DNA from 4 places in the Sphingobacterium sp. LZ11T8 genome. Region 4 is predicted to be linked to each of the others. Evidence: riboswitches for the same ligand, from Rfam matches in the RefSeq annotation. Region 4 holds a riboswitch; each other region holds the start of a gene.
The links. A riboswitch is a leader RNA that binds a small molecule or an ion and turns the genes downstream of it on or off. The one in region 4 is predicted to bind thiamine pyrophosphate.
Positions count from the first base shown of each region.

Region 1: another riboswitch for thiamine pyrophosphate. It lies ahead of NLF99_RS13895 (TonB-dependent receptor); the one in region 4 lies ahead of thiM (hydroxyethylthiazole kinase).
Region 2: another riboswitch for thiamine pyrophosphate. It lies ahead of pnuC (nicotinamide riboside transporter PnuC); the one in region 4 lies ahead of thiM (hydroxyethylthiazole kinase).
Region 3: another riboswitch for thiamine pyrophosphate. It lies ahead of thiS (sulfur carrier protein ThiS); the one in region 4 lies ahead of thiM (hydroxyethylthiazole kinase).

Region 1 covers NZ_JANBZY010000005.1:308,914-313,130, reverse strand. Annotated here, with positions in the region: gene NLF99_RS13910 (lipopolysaccharide biosynthesis protein) at 1-894, opposite strand, end outside; gene NLF99_RS13905 (acylphosphatase) at 897-1,178, opposite strand; gene NLF99_RS13900 (amidohydrolase family protein) at 1,214-2,377, opposite strand; TPP riboswitch at 2,545-2,675, shown strand; gene NLF99_RS13895 (TonB-dependent receptor) at 2,733-4,217, shown strand, end outside.
Region 2 covers NZ_JANBZY010000010.1:87,059-91,275, reverse strand. Annotated here, with positions in the region: gene NLF99_RS18390 (DUF4302 domain-containing protein) at 1-523, shown strand, start outside; gene NLF99_RS18385 (acyl-CoA dehydrogenase) at 576-1,652, opposite strand; gene pnuC (nicotinamide riboside transporter PnuC) at 1,653-2,225, opposite strand; TPP riboswitch at 2,313-2,450, opposite strand; gene NLF99_RS18375 (malate:quinone oxidoreductase) at 2,456-3,952, opposite strand.
Region 3 covers NZ_JANBZY010000004.1:312,559-316,775, reverse strand. Annotated here, with positions in the region: gene NLF99_RS11880 (DMT family transporter) at 1-585, opposite strand, end outside; gene NLF99_RS11875 (hypothetical protein) at 807-1,547, shown strand; TPP riboswitch at 1,649-1,747, shown strand; gene thiS (sulfur carrier protein ThiS) at 1,813-2,019, shown strand; gene thiC (phosphomethylpyrimidine synthase ThiC) at 2,039-3,850, shown strand; gene NLF99_RS11860 (thiamine phosphate synthase) at 3,847-4,217, shown strand, end outside.
Region 4 covers NZ_JANBZY010000003.1:99,304-103,520, reverse strand. Annotated here, with positions in the region: gene thiD (bifunctional hydroxymethylpyrimidine kinase/phosphomethylpyrimidine kinase) at 1-353, opposite strand, end outside; gene thiE (thiamine phosphate synthase) at 350-982, opposite strand; gene thiM (hydroxyethylthiazole kinase) at 966-1,775, opposite strand; TPP riboswitch at 1,833-1,925, opposite strand; gene NLF99_RS08625 (NAD-binding protein) at 1,973-3,661, opposite strand; gene NLF99_RS08620 (toll/interleukin-1 receptor domain-containing protein) at 3,665-4,217, opposite strand, start outside.

The DNA of each region.
Region 1 (4,217 bases), on a different contig from region 4:
TGGTTCTGCACCCAATCTAAATGCAGTGACAAACAGGTTTAAGAAAACGGCAATTTTTGCTACCGCCCCATAAACACCAAGGTCCATTTCCCCTTGCTCTCCTGGCACCAACCGCGGGAACATGATCTTATCCAGATTTTCATTGATAATAAAGGAGATATTGGCAATCAAGATCGGGAAAGAATAGCTCAGCATACTCTTGATCAGCTTATTGTCCAGTCGGAATCTAAATCCAGCAATCTGCGGAATCAACAATAGTAAAGTAACCAGACTGGCCATTAAATTGGCAATAAACACATTACCTAACCAGCCTTCACGAAACCAACCTGCACTGAATTCCCTGAAAAATTCCGAGTTCTTGTTCCATTCTGGCAACCATGCCAACAAGGTAAAATTGACAGTGATAAAGACCAAGATGTTGATCAGTTTTACCAAACCATATCGAATTGGCCTCCCCCCTGCTCTCAGTTTGGCAAAAGGCACTACTGCGATCGCATCGGCAGCAATGATCAGCGCAAAGAACTTGACGTACAGAATATAATCAGGTACATTTTCTCCCTCACTTAAAAAATGGGCAATGGGCTCTGTAAAAGTGAACACAGACAAAAGGAAAATTGCTGTGGTAAATAGGGTAATCAAGAAACTATTGTCGAATACACGATCTTTATCAGCGTCCTCCTTTTGCAGATAACGGAAAAAAGTCGTTTCCATTCCAAATGCTATGACAGCATTCAGCAGGGAAGCATATGAAAAAAGATTGGTGAAAACTCCGTACACGGAGGTACGAAACTTCCCTGTAAAGAAAGGGGTCATCAAGAACCCAAGCATTCGGGATAAGATGGTCGAGAGACCATAGATCATCGTATCGCTGACAAATTTCTTAACTACCGACACGCTTATTTGATTTTCTTAACGACTTCGAAATTGCGGAATCCCTTGATTTCATTGGATTCTTCATATTCCACATGGACAACTTCAGCATGTTCAGGCCCCTCCTGACAAAAGTCTATTAAAGACTCTAGGGCGAAAACATCGCCCTCAGCTTCTATATAAACAGATCCATCAGGTTTGTTCATCACAAAACCTTTTACCTTCAATTGGTCAGCAACAGCTTTTGTCGAAGCCCTGAAAAAGACTCCTTGAACTTTACCTTGAACCTTAATATTCCAATGTTTCATGAATACAAAGGTAAAAGAAGAAATAGAATTAGAAACTATCTAATTCTTCTAACCTTAACTTTCGGGTTCAGTTTGAATGTATCCATTCCTTCCAATAACACCAAGCCTGGTTTCTTGCCTACTTCCAAAGACCCTAATTCGCTTTCTAGGTTCAATGCTTTAGCACCGTTCAAGGTAGCCCATTTGATAGTCTCATTGAAGTCCAAATCCGGAAACTCTTGGTGGATAACCTTTAATTCCTCTAAAATATCCAATGTATCGTTTGACGCTAAACTGTCGGTACCAATCACGATGTCATGGCCTCCCAACAAGAAATTGTCGATTTTAGGAATTCTATCTTCAATATATAAGTTGGCTTTTGGACAGAAACAGAAATAAACCGATCTACCCATTCTATCCACAAAATCCAGGTCCTTAATCGAAGTATATGTATTGTGCACTAGGATCAATTTATTCTTGCTAGGGATATAGGGCAAAAATGATTGCAGGGAGTTTCTAGCTTGGGCCCTAAAATCTTCCATCACCATGTCCATCTTCTTGAAAAACTCCAAGAACTCGCCTTTTTTATAACGGAAAAGCTTGTTCTCTTCATCACTTTCCTGATTGTGGATACTGATGATATTATCTTCGCTGATTGCTTTTTTCAAGGTCTTAAATAAGAATTTAGAACCAGAATAAGGCGCGTGAGGGGTGATTGAGGAATGTTTGTAATCAAAATGGAACTCAATTTCCTTAGCATTGTCGATTCTTGTAACAACATCTTCCTTATTGGTTGCCATTACTTCAACAAAAGTATGGTATTTGATAGGGCTATTTTCCTTGATCTTAGCGGTAACTGCTGAGTTCACGTGGTCGCCGACAGCTTGGATTCCGTTTTCATACATCATTTTGTCAGCTTCTTCCATGGCAGCTTCCAACTTGCTTTCATGGTTTCCGCGTTCGTTGATTACATTAGAAAGGAAGTTAGGTAATCCTGTACTTCTAGGCACAACACCTAATAAATGGGAAAGTTCTAGATGACAATGAGCATTTACAAATCCAGGAATTAAAGCTCCTTTGAATTGTTCCACTAAATTTTCATCTATTTCACCTGGATTGAAAACACCTTTCACAATCCCTTGATCATCCATCGCGACTACCCCCTTTTTAATAGCAGGCCCGGCAACAGGAAACACAACATCAGCAGCGTAATACTTCATAAGAAATTAATAGTTCCGTTTTTTTAAAGTTAGCGTAATTTGCCCATTGATGGCAATGCAGGCAATTTACAAAAAAATACCATCAGTTTAACTAATAAAATAATAATTACGAATTTGTTACAATAATATTTAAATTTTGTTTTATTTATCCAAAAGGCTAGCTTTGCGCTATCGAATAGGGGTGCCTTGTTGAAAAACACGAACAAAGGCTGAGATTATACCCTGTATTTCAAGTGATTACAAGAAATACATACCTGATCTGGATAATGCCAGCGTAGGGAAAGGGCGGTTAAATAGAACTTGTTGTGACCCCTTACAGCAAGAAAGTTTAACTCTTTAAAACATTTTTTTTATTATGTTTAACAAGCTTTGGGCAACTTTAGCCTTATGTTTGCTAGTACTTGCGAGCTTTGCTCAACAAAACTTCACTGTTAGGGTTTTAGACAAATCTGGAGCACCTGCAGATGCCGCAACTGTGTCCATCGACGGACAATCCAAATCCACCAATAAAGACGGAATTGTCGTTTTTGACAATCTAAGCACAGGCTTTCATGACTTAAAAATTTCTTTTATTGGTTATAAATCCGAGATTTTAAGAATAAATCCGAAAAATCAAGCTAATTTTTCCATTCAATTAAAAGACAACGTGTATGAATTCGAGGAAGTTTATGTAACAGCAACACGTGCGAAAGAAAATTCCGCGACTACTTTTAAAACCATCAATAAGGAAGACATCAAGAAAAACAACCTCGGACAGGATATTCCATATCTCCTGGACCAAACCCCTGGCGTCGTTATAGGTTCTGATGCCGGTGCTGGAATCGGATATACAAATATGACTATCCGTGGATCCGACAATGAACGTATCAATGTCACTTTGAATGGTATCCCATTGAACAACCCCGAAAGCATGGGATCCTTCTTTGTAAACCTTCCTGATTTTGCCTCAAGTACAGAGAGCATTCAGATTCAACGTGGTATCGGAACATCGACCAATGGCCCTGCTGCTTTTGGAGCCTCTTTAAACTTCCAGACCGACGCCCTGGAAACAAAGCCCTACCTAGAGTTCAACAACTCCTTTGGTTCCTATAATTCTTGGAAAAACACCCTAAAAGCTGGGTCAGGACTGATCAGCAATAAATTCGCATTTAATGCTAGGTTATCTAGGATCTCTTCGGATGGCTATGTAGATAGAGCTTCCTCCAATTTAAAATCTTTTTATGTTGATGCAGGAATGTATACTGATAAACATACCTTGAAAGCCACTGTGTTCTCAGGTAAGGAAAAAACTTACCAAGCTTGGTACGGCCTTGCCGAACCATTATTCACTGGCAATAAAGAAAGGATTGAGGAGTACGCCGATAACCTTTGGTTGTTCGACCAAGAGCGTGAGAGATTCTTAAATGGAGATCGAAAATACAACTACTATACTTACGACAATCAGACGGACAACTATACGCAGACGCATGCCCATCTGAATTACTCCTACCGCCCTTCTGAAAAAATGACCTTCAATACGGCGCTTCACTATACCCGCGGTGCAGGATATTATGAAGAATTCAGACCATTGGATGGACTAGACCATTATGGAATTGATCCAGTAGTGGCAAACGGCAATACAATTAAAGATACCGATTTGATAAGGAGAAGGTGGTTGGACAATCATTTCTATGGCTTGACCTATTCCCTGCTCTATAAGCCATCCAACAACCTGAACTTCACTTTCGGTGGTGCTTACAACCAATACAAAGGCGATCACTATGGAGAAGTAATTTGGGCAGATCAAGTCCCACAGGATAAACTCAATGACAGATACTACTTTAGCCATGCCAATAAAAAT
Region 2 (4,217 bases), on a different contig from region 4:
CAACTCAACTTCGCTAAGTTCTAAAGATGGCATAAATATCTCGAATGTCGGCAAACCACAAGTTTACGACATAAAAACAGCAAAGGAATTTACCATTGCCGGCACGAAAATTTTATGGTGGACATCTTCTCAAGGCTTTGGAAAGCGAAATCAACCTGATATTGCAGGCTTTCAAAAACTACCAAACTTCACTTCGTTTACTCTTGTGCCAAATTATGATTATAATGAGCAATATAAAACCTATTTCTGGTTTATGGCTATTGGTTTAAGAGGGGCCACAGCTGGTAGTAACCATGGACCTGTAGCTAGATTTGGAGATAATGGTATCCTTAGGTTTATTCCATTTTTGGAAGGCATCCCCTCTACTAACCCTGCAATACTCCGAGCCATGAATATCACTACAAGTTATATCTATAACCCTAATGGGTTTTATATCATTAAAACTGGTCTTGGTTATACGATAGTCGATGCAACAGATGGATTAACTTGGGCATACTTCCAAGATAACGCTGATGTATCTTAGATTTATTTTACCAACTCCCTAGATATTATTCCTTTTAGGGAGTTGTTTTATCCTACCACACATTCAACAAACTATGCTGACTTGCCGTAAATAAATTCCGAAATACGATATTCAATTCATTTTCCTTTTGCGCTGCTCTGATTCCCAACAAAGGCAATATCTCGGCACAATCCATACGCACATCTTTTGCAATTTCTCTCGATAATTCTCCAATTTTCAAATACAGATCCGCCTCAACCTCTTTCCCTTTACTGGCATTTTGCCATAGCTCAACAGCATAAGCCTTCACCTGGCCTACCTTCCCTTCAAATTTTGTGCGTAATTGATCCAGCTGTTTAAACCTAGTTTTACTATGTTTCTCCGCCCAATGGCTATCTTTTGATTTCTCGAAATAATACTTTTCGCACAGGTCTAAAAACCGCTTGAACATACCTACATAATTCACCAATAGGGTCAATTCTGCAAATGGCATAAAAGGAATATTAAAAAGGGTCGAATTAGACTGTTTAGCTTTAGGATCAAGTACAAAAGCATTTTCCTTGGGCACTTTCAGGTCCTGAAAGGAAAAGGAATGGCTCGCGGTACATTCCAACCCTATGGTATCCCAATCATAATGGATGAGTACATCATCCTTTGGGACCAGGAAGGAAAAATATAAATTCTCGCCTGATTCATTTTTCAGTACCTCTCCATTATTAATGATTTCAGCATTGAAAGTGAAATGGGTTAAATGAGGAGCACCGGTGGCATAGTTCCAATAACCAGAAACCACAAAATATTCTCCAGCATCAATTGCCTTCCCTCCGACTCTTCCGCTGCCTCCCAAACAGATCTTGGGATCAGACCAGAGGCTTTTGGCAAATTCAGGTTGTATAAAGCCTGCAAACATATTCGCACCAGCACATAAGGTTACCGTCCAGGCCAATCCGCCATCCCAATAAGCCAGCTCTTCCAATAAGTCCAAGCCTTCTGGAAAGGACATTTCCAAGCCGTTTAATGTTTTCGGAACCCAAAGATTAAACCAGTTGTTTTGGTACACAAGGTCAAGTTGCTCTTTCGTAAGCGCCTTATTCTTGATTCCTTCGGCCTGTAATTCCTTTATGATCTGAATTTGTTCTGATATCAACATTTAATTGTCTGTATTTAATTCTAATTTTTGGATTTTCATGATTCGTTTCCAATTTAGGTAACCGAAAATGGCAACTATAAATAGAAACGTGGTCAGTGCTGCGAATAGGTAAAGGTCTTTATGGATCAAAAGTGGTACGGCAAAAAGGTTACTGATATTGAGCAAGATCCAATTTTCAATTTTTCTTTTCGCCAAAAGCCACATACCAGCCCAGGCTGTGGAGGTCACCCAAGCATCCCAAATAGGCACATCGGAATTGGTAATGCTGCGAAGCAAAAAGTAAAAGATCAAGAAACCTCCAAATACGATGCTGAGGACGGTAACCCATTCTTGCTTAGTCGAATGGGTAATGGGCTGTTCCTTTGCGGTCTTATTGCTTATCCAAAACCACCAGCCATAGATACTCATGACCAAATAATAGATTTGTAAAGCAATTTCAGCATATAGCCCGGCATTGTACAGAACCAGCATCCCAGTCGTAATCCCCATTATCCCAAACAGGTAATTGGATACCTTATTGTTCTTGGACAATAGGACTTGGATAATGCCACAGATCACAGAAAACCTTTCCAACCAGGACGTTTGCTGCAATGTTTGAATAATGTTATTAAAGATTTCCTCCAATTTCGCTGAATGGTATAAGCACTTATGGAGATAAGGGAAAGGATCTTTGTTTATTCCTACGCCAGCATTACCTGGATCAGGTTCATTCCGATCAAAACCGGAATTGGGTATCATCTCAGCCTAAAAATATGTCCCGTCATAAACGGGACATATTCAGCACCCCATAAGTATTGTGAATATTATTTATCGATCTGCAAAATTGCAGAGGTACGATTTCTTGTTGATTGACACAGCTCGGCGTCATCATTTAACTTCTTGCCCCAAGATGGGATCATCTCACGCAATTTCTTACGGTAAGAATCAGATTTTGCACGGTCAGGGAAACATCTTTTCAATAAGTTGATCATGATTGCTACTGAAGTTGATGCACCTGGTGAAGCGCCCAATAAGGCAGCAATGGATCCATCGGCACTGGAAACTACCTCAGTTCCGAACTCCAAGATACCACCATGTTTAGGGTCTTTTTTGATAACCTGTACACGTTGGCCAGCTTTTTCGATTTCCCAATCTTCCAATTTAGCGGTTGGCATAAATTGTTTCAGGGAATCTAATTTGTCCTGAGGTTTTTTCATCACCTCGGTGATCAAATATTTAGTCAATGGTAGGTTATCCAATCCTGCCGATAACATCGGACGGATATTGGAAAGTTTAATGGATGCCGGCAAGTCGAAATAAGATCCTTTTTTCAAGAATTTGGTCGAGAAACCTGCATAAGGACCGAACAACAGAGCTTGTTTTCCATCGATATAACGGGTATCCAAATGCGGAACCGACATCGGAGGAGCACCTACTGATGCCTTTCCATAAACCTTGGCATGGTGTTGCTTGATGATCTCTTCATTATTGCATCTCAACCATTGTCCTCCAACAGGGAAACCACCATAGCCTTTAGCTTCAGGGATTCCCGATTTCTCCAACAACAATAAAGAGTGTCCACCTGCACCGATGAAAACAAACTTAGCCAAGATTTCTCTCTTCTTGCCTGTTTTCAAATCTTTAACTTCTACTTCCCATCTACCATCATCCTCACGGTCAATATCTTTAACTTCTTGGTTCAAGGACAACTTGATATTGTCTTTTCCATCCAAGTAAGTAATCAAATCTCTGGTCAAAGCACCGAAGTTCACATCAGTACCGATATCCATTTTTGTAGCAGCAATAGCCTCATCAGCTGACCTGCCTTCCATCATCAAGGGAACCCATTCATTCAACAAAGTTTTATCCTCGGTATACTCCATACCTTTGAATAGATTTTGTTTGGTCATGGTCTCAAATCTGGTCTTCAAGAACTGCACATCTCTATCGCCAAAAACGGCCGACATATGCGGAACGCGGCGGATAAAATGATTAGGGTTCTTGATAATATTCTTCTCTACTAGGTAAGACCAAAACTGCTTGGAAATCTCATATTGTTCAGCAATACTGATTGCCTTATCAATTTTCACACTTCCATCAGGCTGCTCTGGTGTATAGTTTAGTTCACAAAGTGCCGAGTGACCTGTACCGGCATTATTCCACGCATCTGAACTCTCTGCAGCAACAACATCCAAACGCTCGATAATCTCAATATTAATATCTGGACTCAGCTCATTAATTAACGTACCTAACGTCGCGCTCATGATGCCTCCACCAATCAGAACGACGTCAACCTCCGTTTTTTTTGTTTTCTTACCCATGGTTTTTAAATGAAATACAAAATTAATATTCGCTTTATATTATAGCGAATAAATTTGTCAGAAACATTTCAAATAATTGTGATTTTATCAATAAACACCTATTCCCTTATTCAAATCTACCATAATCCTATTTTTTTAGATTTCTGAGTGTTAAAAAGGGGTGGTTTTGGATTAGACAGGCTCACCCGCCGGAGGTTTGAACCAGGATGAAAGGGATAAGAGGATAGGCCAAGATCTGGGGAAGAACCAGGATTGAATGGATGGG
Region 3 (4,217 bases), on a different contig from region 4:
GCCATCCATTAAGGCAAATGGAACTATAAAGACCGTTGCGATCATCATCCCGGTAGTAACTGCCTGTTTACCCTCCATAACTTTGGAAAGCTTGGCCCCCATCAGGATATACACGGCCCAGAAGACCCCTGCAAGCAAGGCTAATCCCAATCCTATCGGATCGATGCCATTGCTCTTCCAAGGAACGATCAGTAAAATTCCTGTCAAAGCCAATACTGCCCAGATGACATCTGTCCATTTCTTTGATAGGACAAAGGCCAAGAACAGAGGTCCTACGAATTCAATGGTAACACCTAAGCCCAATGGGATTCTTTGGATGGCCATATAAAAAATGAGGTTCATGACGGCAATGCCGATTCCGTAAAGGCCACAGTACATCCATTGTTGCTTGTTGAAGGTACGTAGCTTCGGCCTATTAATCGCATAGAGCAGAATGGCAGATAAGCCAATCCTCAAGGTTGTTGTCGCAATGGGACCAATGGCCGGAAACAACTGCTTCGCGAATGATGCTCCCCCTTGCACACAGATCATGGATAAGATGGCAGCAGCAACAGCAATATTGGTGTTTCGGATTTTGGCAAACATGGTCAATCGCTCTTTTTAAAATTGAATCCAAAAATAGCCTTTCATTTTTAGTAAACAGGCGAAATGAGAATAATTAATTCCCCAAACGACTTCCTGTATTTAATTTTCTTAACCAATATGTTAAATATAGTTATTACTGTCATTCTAAGCCTTTAGATTTAGTAAATTAGACTAGATGAATTATTTTCACCTAAAGAAAATGAAAGCTTAATATTAGAGCTATGGCATTAAAACCGATTATTATTTCCTTCCTTTTGTTCCTTTATAGTTTGGTGGCATTTTCCCAAGCTCAAAAGAGGTATACCGGCACAGTTTACTCCAGTGACAGCAGTCTGTTGATCAAAAATGTGGATGTCATTAACCAAAGAACAAAACAAACGCTGCGATCAGATTTTGATGGTTCCTTTGGCATCGATGCCCGCCCGTCTGATAGCATAACCTTTGTCCATCCGCATTGGAATAGCCTCAGTATCTTGGCTGAAGATCTAAAGCAGCATGTTTTCCTACAGAAAAAATCCATCGTGCTAGAAGAGATCGTCGTCATGGGGAATACCAAAGCTGCAAAGCTGAAGGAACTGGAAAGCATGAAAAAAGATATCAACGTTAAAGGGGGACTATATTACTCCGGTGAACCACCATGGTACCTGCTTCTACCCTTTGGCATGCCAACCGTTACTTACTTCTACGAAAAATTCAGTAAATCTGGTAGAAACGCGAGAAGGTTCAATGCTTTTATGCAACAAGAAATCAAAAATATGGAAGTGGACCAAATCTTCAACAAAGCAAGCATCAGCGATATTATCCCCATGGACGATGAAGAGCTGGAACAGTTTATGGTGGAATATAGACCTGATTTCGAAACTGCCCAATATTGGACCAGCTATGACCTGCATGTGTATATCAAGAAATATTACAAAGAATTTAAAGAGAAAAACCCTGCTGAAAGATTGATCCTAAAGTAGTTCTAGGGATTGCTTAAGGTTTCTTCTCGGTAAAGAAGCAACCTGTAAATTGTATTATAATCACAAATAATTTCTTTTAGTTAACTCATTTAGCTAACTTGCCTACGCTTTAGGGGTGTCTGCATTAATTGCAGGCTGAGATTTTACCCTTATAACCTGATCTAGATCATACTAGCGTAGGGAAAAGTAAAATGTCATTCATGGGTGCGTCCTGTACCTAAAGTAGACATTCCTAAAGCATTAATGCTTAAATAACTATTCAGGAATGTTACTTATTATCAATAATCAGACAAAACAGTACAAGAGATCTCCATTTACCTTGGAGGAATTAATGGATTTGGAGCTTAAAGGCAAAACCAAAGGTGTTGCTGTTGCCCTAAATAACCAAGTCATCCCTAGAGACAAATGGTCGGATACCTTATTGACTGATACTGATTCTATCCTAATCATAACCGCAACTCAAGGCGGATAACCCTTAAATATTTGAAGACATGACAGAACAAAAGATTACAACCAATGCTTTTCCAAATTCCAAAAAGGTTTATATTCCAGGTAACCTATACCCTATCCAAGTTGCAATGCGTGAAATATCCCTGAGCCCAACCAAGCTGAGCAAGGATGGTCTTGAAATAAACCCTCCTGTTACGATTTATGATACTTCTGGTCCATATACGGATGTGAATTCTGAAATCGATATCCGTAAAGGCCTGGACAGGATCAGGGAACAATGGATTTTAGACCGCAACGATGTTGAGATTCTGGATGGCATCAGTTCGGAGTACGGACAAAAAAGGCTCCATGACCCAAGCTTGGATGAATTGCGGTTTTCTTACAATCATAAACCGAAAAGAGCAGCAGATGGACAAAATGTAACCCAACTGCACTATGCTAAGAAAGGGATCATCACTGCAGAAATGGAATATGTTGCCATTCGTGAGAACCAAAGAATTGAACAATTACAGTCCGCTACGAAGGGAATAGCTGAACAACATAAGGGCGAAAGCTTTGGTGCAAATACGCCAAAACGGATCAGTCCTGATTTTGTGCGGGATGAAATCGCAGCCGGAAGGGCAATCATTCCAAATAATATTAACCATCCGGAAAGTGAACCTATGATCATTGGCCGTAATTTCTTGGTGAAGATCAACGCCAATATCGGAAACAGCGCTGTAAGTTCCAGTATCGAAGAGGAAGTGGAGAAAGCAGTCTGGGCATGCCGATGGGGTGCAGACACGATCATGGACCTCTCTACCGGAAAGAACATCCATGAAACCCGCGAGTGGATTATCCGAAATTCTCCAGTACCAATAGGTACAGTTCCTATCTATCAAGCTTTAGAAAAAGTTAAAGGTGTGCCGGAAGATCTGACCTGGGAGATTTTCAAGGATACCCTCATTGAGCAAGCAGAACAGGGTGTTTCCTACTTTACGATACATGCGGGTGTCCTGTTGAGATATATCCATTTAACGGCGAAAAGGGTAACAGGAATTGTTTCTAGAGGTGGTTCTATTATGGCTAAGTGGTGCCTATACCATCATAAAGAGAATTTCCTGTATACGCATTTTGAGGAGATATGCGAAATCATGAAAAAGTATGATGTAGCCTTCTCTTTAGGTGATGGATTAAGACCAGGCTCTATTGCCGATGCCAACGATGAGGCTCAATTTGCAGAATTGGAAACCTTAGGAGAACTGACTAAAATAGCTTGGAAGCATGATGTTCAGGTGATGATAGAAGGTCCGGGACATGTCCCTATGCACATGATCAAAGAGAACATGGAAAAGCAATTGGAAGAATGTGATGAGGCTCCATTTTATACCTTAGGCCCATTGACAACGGATATTGCACCCGGCTATGACCATATCACTTCAGCTATTGGAGCTGCAATGATCGGCTGGTACGGTTGTGCTATGCTGTGCTATGTTACACCAAAAGAACACTTAGGCCTTCCCAATAAAAAAGACGTTAAGGACGGTGTAATCACCTATAAACTTGCTGCCCATGCTGCAGATTTGGCCAAAGGACACCCTGGCGCCCAATACAGAGACAATGCATTGAGCAAAGCGAGATTCGAATTCAGATGGGAGGACCAATTTAACCTTTCACTCGATCCTGATACCGCAAGAGAGTTTCATGACGAAACTTTACCTGCAGATGCAGCAAAGGTGGCTCATTTCTGTTCGATGTGCGGCCCTAAATTCTGTTCCATGAAAATAACGCAAGAGATCAGGGAGGCAACCGAAGAAAGGATGTTGGAAAAATCGAAGGAATTTATTGAAAGTGGAAAAGAAATATACCTATGATCATAGTCGTTTCTCCAAACAGCAATTATCCTAACGAACCATTGCATGTCAACAACATGTTAGATAATGGATTGGAGCTATTTCATTTCAGGAAATATGCCTCATCGGATGACCTGGCTTTGGAGTATTTGGACAATATTGATGTTTGTCAAAGAAAGAAAATCGTACTTCACTCCCACCATCACCTTGCGACTGAGTTTATGGAAATTGAGCGTCTGCATTTCAATAGTTATGATCGGATAAGAGGGAAGCAATTGGAGTATAATGGTAATTACATCTTATCGACCTCCACGCATTCTATTCAGGAATTCAATGAATTGAACAAGACTTGGTCTTACGCCTTTCTTAGCCCTATTTTTCAGAGTAT
Region 4 (4,217 bases):
CCGCTAGTGGAAACCATAACCGGGTCAAAGACGATACTGCCTTTATAATCTTTCAGGGAATTAGCAATGGTTTCGACCAATTTGCTATTATGTACCATCCCTATTTTGATGCTGTCGGGATAGATATCTTCAAAGAGACAATCTAATTGCTCCTTTACAGCCTCAACAGGGATGTCGAAAATGTTCTTCACCCCTTGGGTATTTTGTACCGGCAATGCCGTCAAAACATTCATGGCATAGCAGCCTAGGGATGAAATGGTTTTGGTGTCAGCTTGGATGCCGGCACCACCGCTGCCATCAAAGCCCGCTATACTGAGAACAGTTGGTACTTTATATTTTTTGTTTTCTTTCATTTTAATAATCCTTTCAACAGTTCGGCTGCTTTTCTTGGGTCTGAACTGCCGCAAATTGCAGAAACGACAGCAATGGAATTTGCGCCAGCTTGAAATGCCTGTCCAGCATTGTCCTGCTTCATACCACCGATAGCGATCAGCGGTTTATCGGTTTTTAGTTTTATTTCTTGTATACCGTGAATACCCCAAGTGGTCACAGTATTGGTCTTTGTCGCTGTTTTAAAAATAGGGCTGAGCCCCAGATGATGGGTTGGGTCCATTTGAGGACTTTCCAGTTGATCTTGGTATTCCAATGACCAGCCAATTTTCAGGATATCTCCATATTTTTCAGCTATGTCCAGGGGCTGTGTATCCGAAAGGCCAACATGAACGCCCCAAGCTTGGATTTCAACTGCAATTTCAGGAGCATCGTTGATGATCAGAGGAATCTGGTATTGGTCTGTAATTTTTTTCAGTGCCTTTGCCTTGTTCAAATATTCCGTATGGCTGAGTTCTTTTTCACGCAATTGAATGATATCCACCCCGCCAAATATGGCTTCTTCCGCAACTTGCAGCCAATTCATTTTAACACAATCTTTTTCTGAAATCACCAAATAAAGGGGATAGGGGAAATCAGGATGGATTGGCATATTTTTTTAGTTTTAGGTTACCTAAAATCTGTTCTTTGGCAAGATTGTAAAGGATGTCATAAAAATTGAGCTGAAGGCTACCTGGGCCTTTCGATATTTTGGCAGCCAATTCGCCTGCAAGACTAGTGATGGCAATACCAGCGACAGCTTCTTGGTAGGGGTCTTTTGCTAAGCCAATGAATGCTGCGGTAATTGCGGAAGCCGTACAGCCCATTCCAGTTACCTTGGTCATCACGGAGGTGCCGTTTTTGATTTCGGTGATTTCATTCTTTGAAATGACATAATCAGTGGCACCGGAAATACAAACTATGGATCCCGTTTCCTCTTGCAGTAACTTTCCGGCATCTAGGGCCGAGCTGCTTGATTGGGTGCTGTCCACACCTTTAGCACTTTTATTGTTAAAGTTCTGAAGGGCGATAATTTCCGAAGCATTCCCACGAATGACCGTTGGTTTTAATTCCAATAGAGATTTTAGCGTTTCATTGCGTAGGGTAGAGATACCTGCACCAACCGGATCCAATACCCAAGGTTTAGCTAATTTGTTGGCCAGCTTTGTGGCCAGGATCATATTTTCTGCCCATGGTTTGCTTAGGGTACCGATGTTGATGACAAGGGCATTGCAGAAACTGAGGACTTCCTCTAATTCCTCTTCGGCATGGACCATAATTGGAGATGCACCAAGTGCCAGAAGGGCATTTGCGGTATTGTTCATGACCACAAAATTTGTAATGTTTTGAACGAGTGGAGATTTTTCTCGGACTTGAGTCAATAAATGATAAATGTCGTTTTCCATTATTTGAAAAATTAAAAACAATAATGGCTGAAGGGAGGGAATAGGCAATTAGGTTTGCCAAGCAATTTTGCTTTTCCCTACGACGGTTTTAACCGTATCAGGTTCAAAGGGTCTGTCTCAATTCCTATTAGAATACCCCTAAAGCCAATCAAATATAGCCCAAACAATCTGCAAAGACAAATTCTTGGGCTATAGCTTTATTTTTCGTTCAAAAGAATCTTAATTCTAAGGATGGTGTCTCGATCTTTCTGTTTTTCACTTTCGCTCAAGATTTCCCAAGGAATCAGGGAAGGGTGGAATTTAAGCTCATCATTTCGTACTTCTCCATAGTCCCAACCATTGATATATCGGTGTGCCATCCAGCGGTTATGCTCGATAATGGCCAAGGTTTCCACTTCATCCTCACTGAAAGCTATTGCATCCGGCTGGTTTACTGGCCATTCTTTATGGGTCAATAAAAACTTATAGGGAATATGGTCTGCCTGCGCTCGGCTGGCATCTTTTGCATCTTCGCTCAGGGTTAACCAATCAGAAGTGTATCGGGCACTTTCTGAACTGGTACCGGAAAGTAATTTTCTATAATCATCATGGATGGCCTGGGCTAATTTGTCCAATTTATTGCCCGTGATAAATTCAAGGTTACAGATATCTTCCATCTGACCAAAGAATTTTATCCTATCGCTTTCTTCCGAATAGCGGATCAACTTCCGCAAACCTTTTCCTTCAGCATTGAGCACATAGATCGGGAATTTACTATTCTGGGTTTTGTCCAAGAGTTCCAAAGCGGTATTGAGATTAGTTTGGTCCTGGTCGAAAGCAGTAATGAACAAAGTTTCATTGCCTTTATCCAATAATTCCTCCCTAGATACCAGCTCATTGTAGGTTCCTTGAAAATTATGGAATTCAATAGGAAAAATCTTATTGGCTTTAGGATATTGCTCGTTGAAGTAATTCCTGTCTTTTTCAGCTTGCTCGGAATAAACAGCAATTTTCAGGTCATTTTCGACAGAAATATGGAAAATCCTCATGGCTTGGACCAACATGGCTTTTGCGAAATCCCCATAGCCTAAAAATACGATTTTATTGATATCGGAAAGTTCCTTACCGGATCGCTGTAGATCTATTGGAAATTGCGAAAAAAACTGCCTTGCCAACATCTTGTGGATGTTGAAGAATCGAAGTTGGATTTGGTTGTTATCTAAATGGATTCCGGTGTTCTTGACCAAGTCGATCAACCTTGGGTTGCTGATATGTAAAAAGCAATGCAAGTCGTTCTGACATTTTGATCTATCGTAGATATCTTGAACAGATTCAATGATTTCAATTACGGTTTGCTCATTTTCTAGGAAGACGATCAGGGAAGAGGCGCGTTTGATCCCTGCTTCCAGTAGGGTACTTTCTTCTTCGGCATTTCCGATAATCACTAAGTGGCCCTGTTTTTTTACAGAATTGATGTCGGCATGCTCTGTTTCCTTTTCAATGGCAATTCCTTTTTGCTTATAGTCTTCCTTTAGGCTTTGAAAAAGTTGCCTACCTTTTTTTGAGATACCCACAGAGATGACATGGTTCTGTTTGAAAGAAGCCTTTAAGAGATTGAACTGTTCGGAGAATACCTTTTGAATAATCTTGTAGGCACCGAAAAGCAGAATGCCAATGGCACATATCTTAGCTAGGATCAATTCCCAGGGTACATTTTCAGCTTCTAGGCCTGAACCTGAAGGGTCGCCACCGAATACGATTTTGATGATGCGGTAAATCCGATCAGGTAGGTACCTCAAGGAGTTGCTCTCAGGAAAGAACTTGGATAAACCGATCCAAGATAATATTATCAAAAAGCATACAAATGCTATTCCCAATAGACCTTTTTGTCTTCTTGTCAAATTCATTCTTTATTTGCTTAAGTTCTGTTTTGCTTCTTTTAGGAGCGTTTCAACTTCAGATTTCAGTTCTTTGTTCTTGATCTTGATCAATTGTTTTTCTGTAATGTCAACCATACGCTGACCTATCAATTTCGTTTCAGGCTTACTGCTGAAATAATTGGCAACCATAGCCCTGGCCAACGGATGGTAGTCATAGGTCACTGCCAACAATTGAAGGTTCGCCTCATTTTGGATAGGGTAGTTTTTCTTCAAGATATCGGTAATCTTGACGTTGGAGCTAGGGGATACTGACCTGACGAATGGATCTTCAAAATACCAGGTGTCATAGGTGCCGGTCGTATCAATATAGTTCAGGATTGCTCCGGTTTCATTGTCATATTTTTTACCATAGAATTTCTCCAAATCTCTAGCCAATTGGTCTTTGGACATGCTGACCTGTCCTGGAACTTCCCAGATATTGATGGCGATGCCATTCATGAGTGATTCAATGGTCATTAACCTTTTGTCGCCTGGCATTACATTGATCTGATCAAATCGCTGGTTGATAAAGGGCATAGTCAGG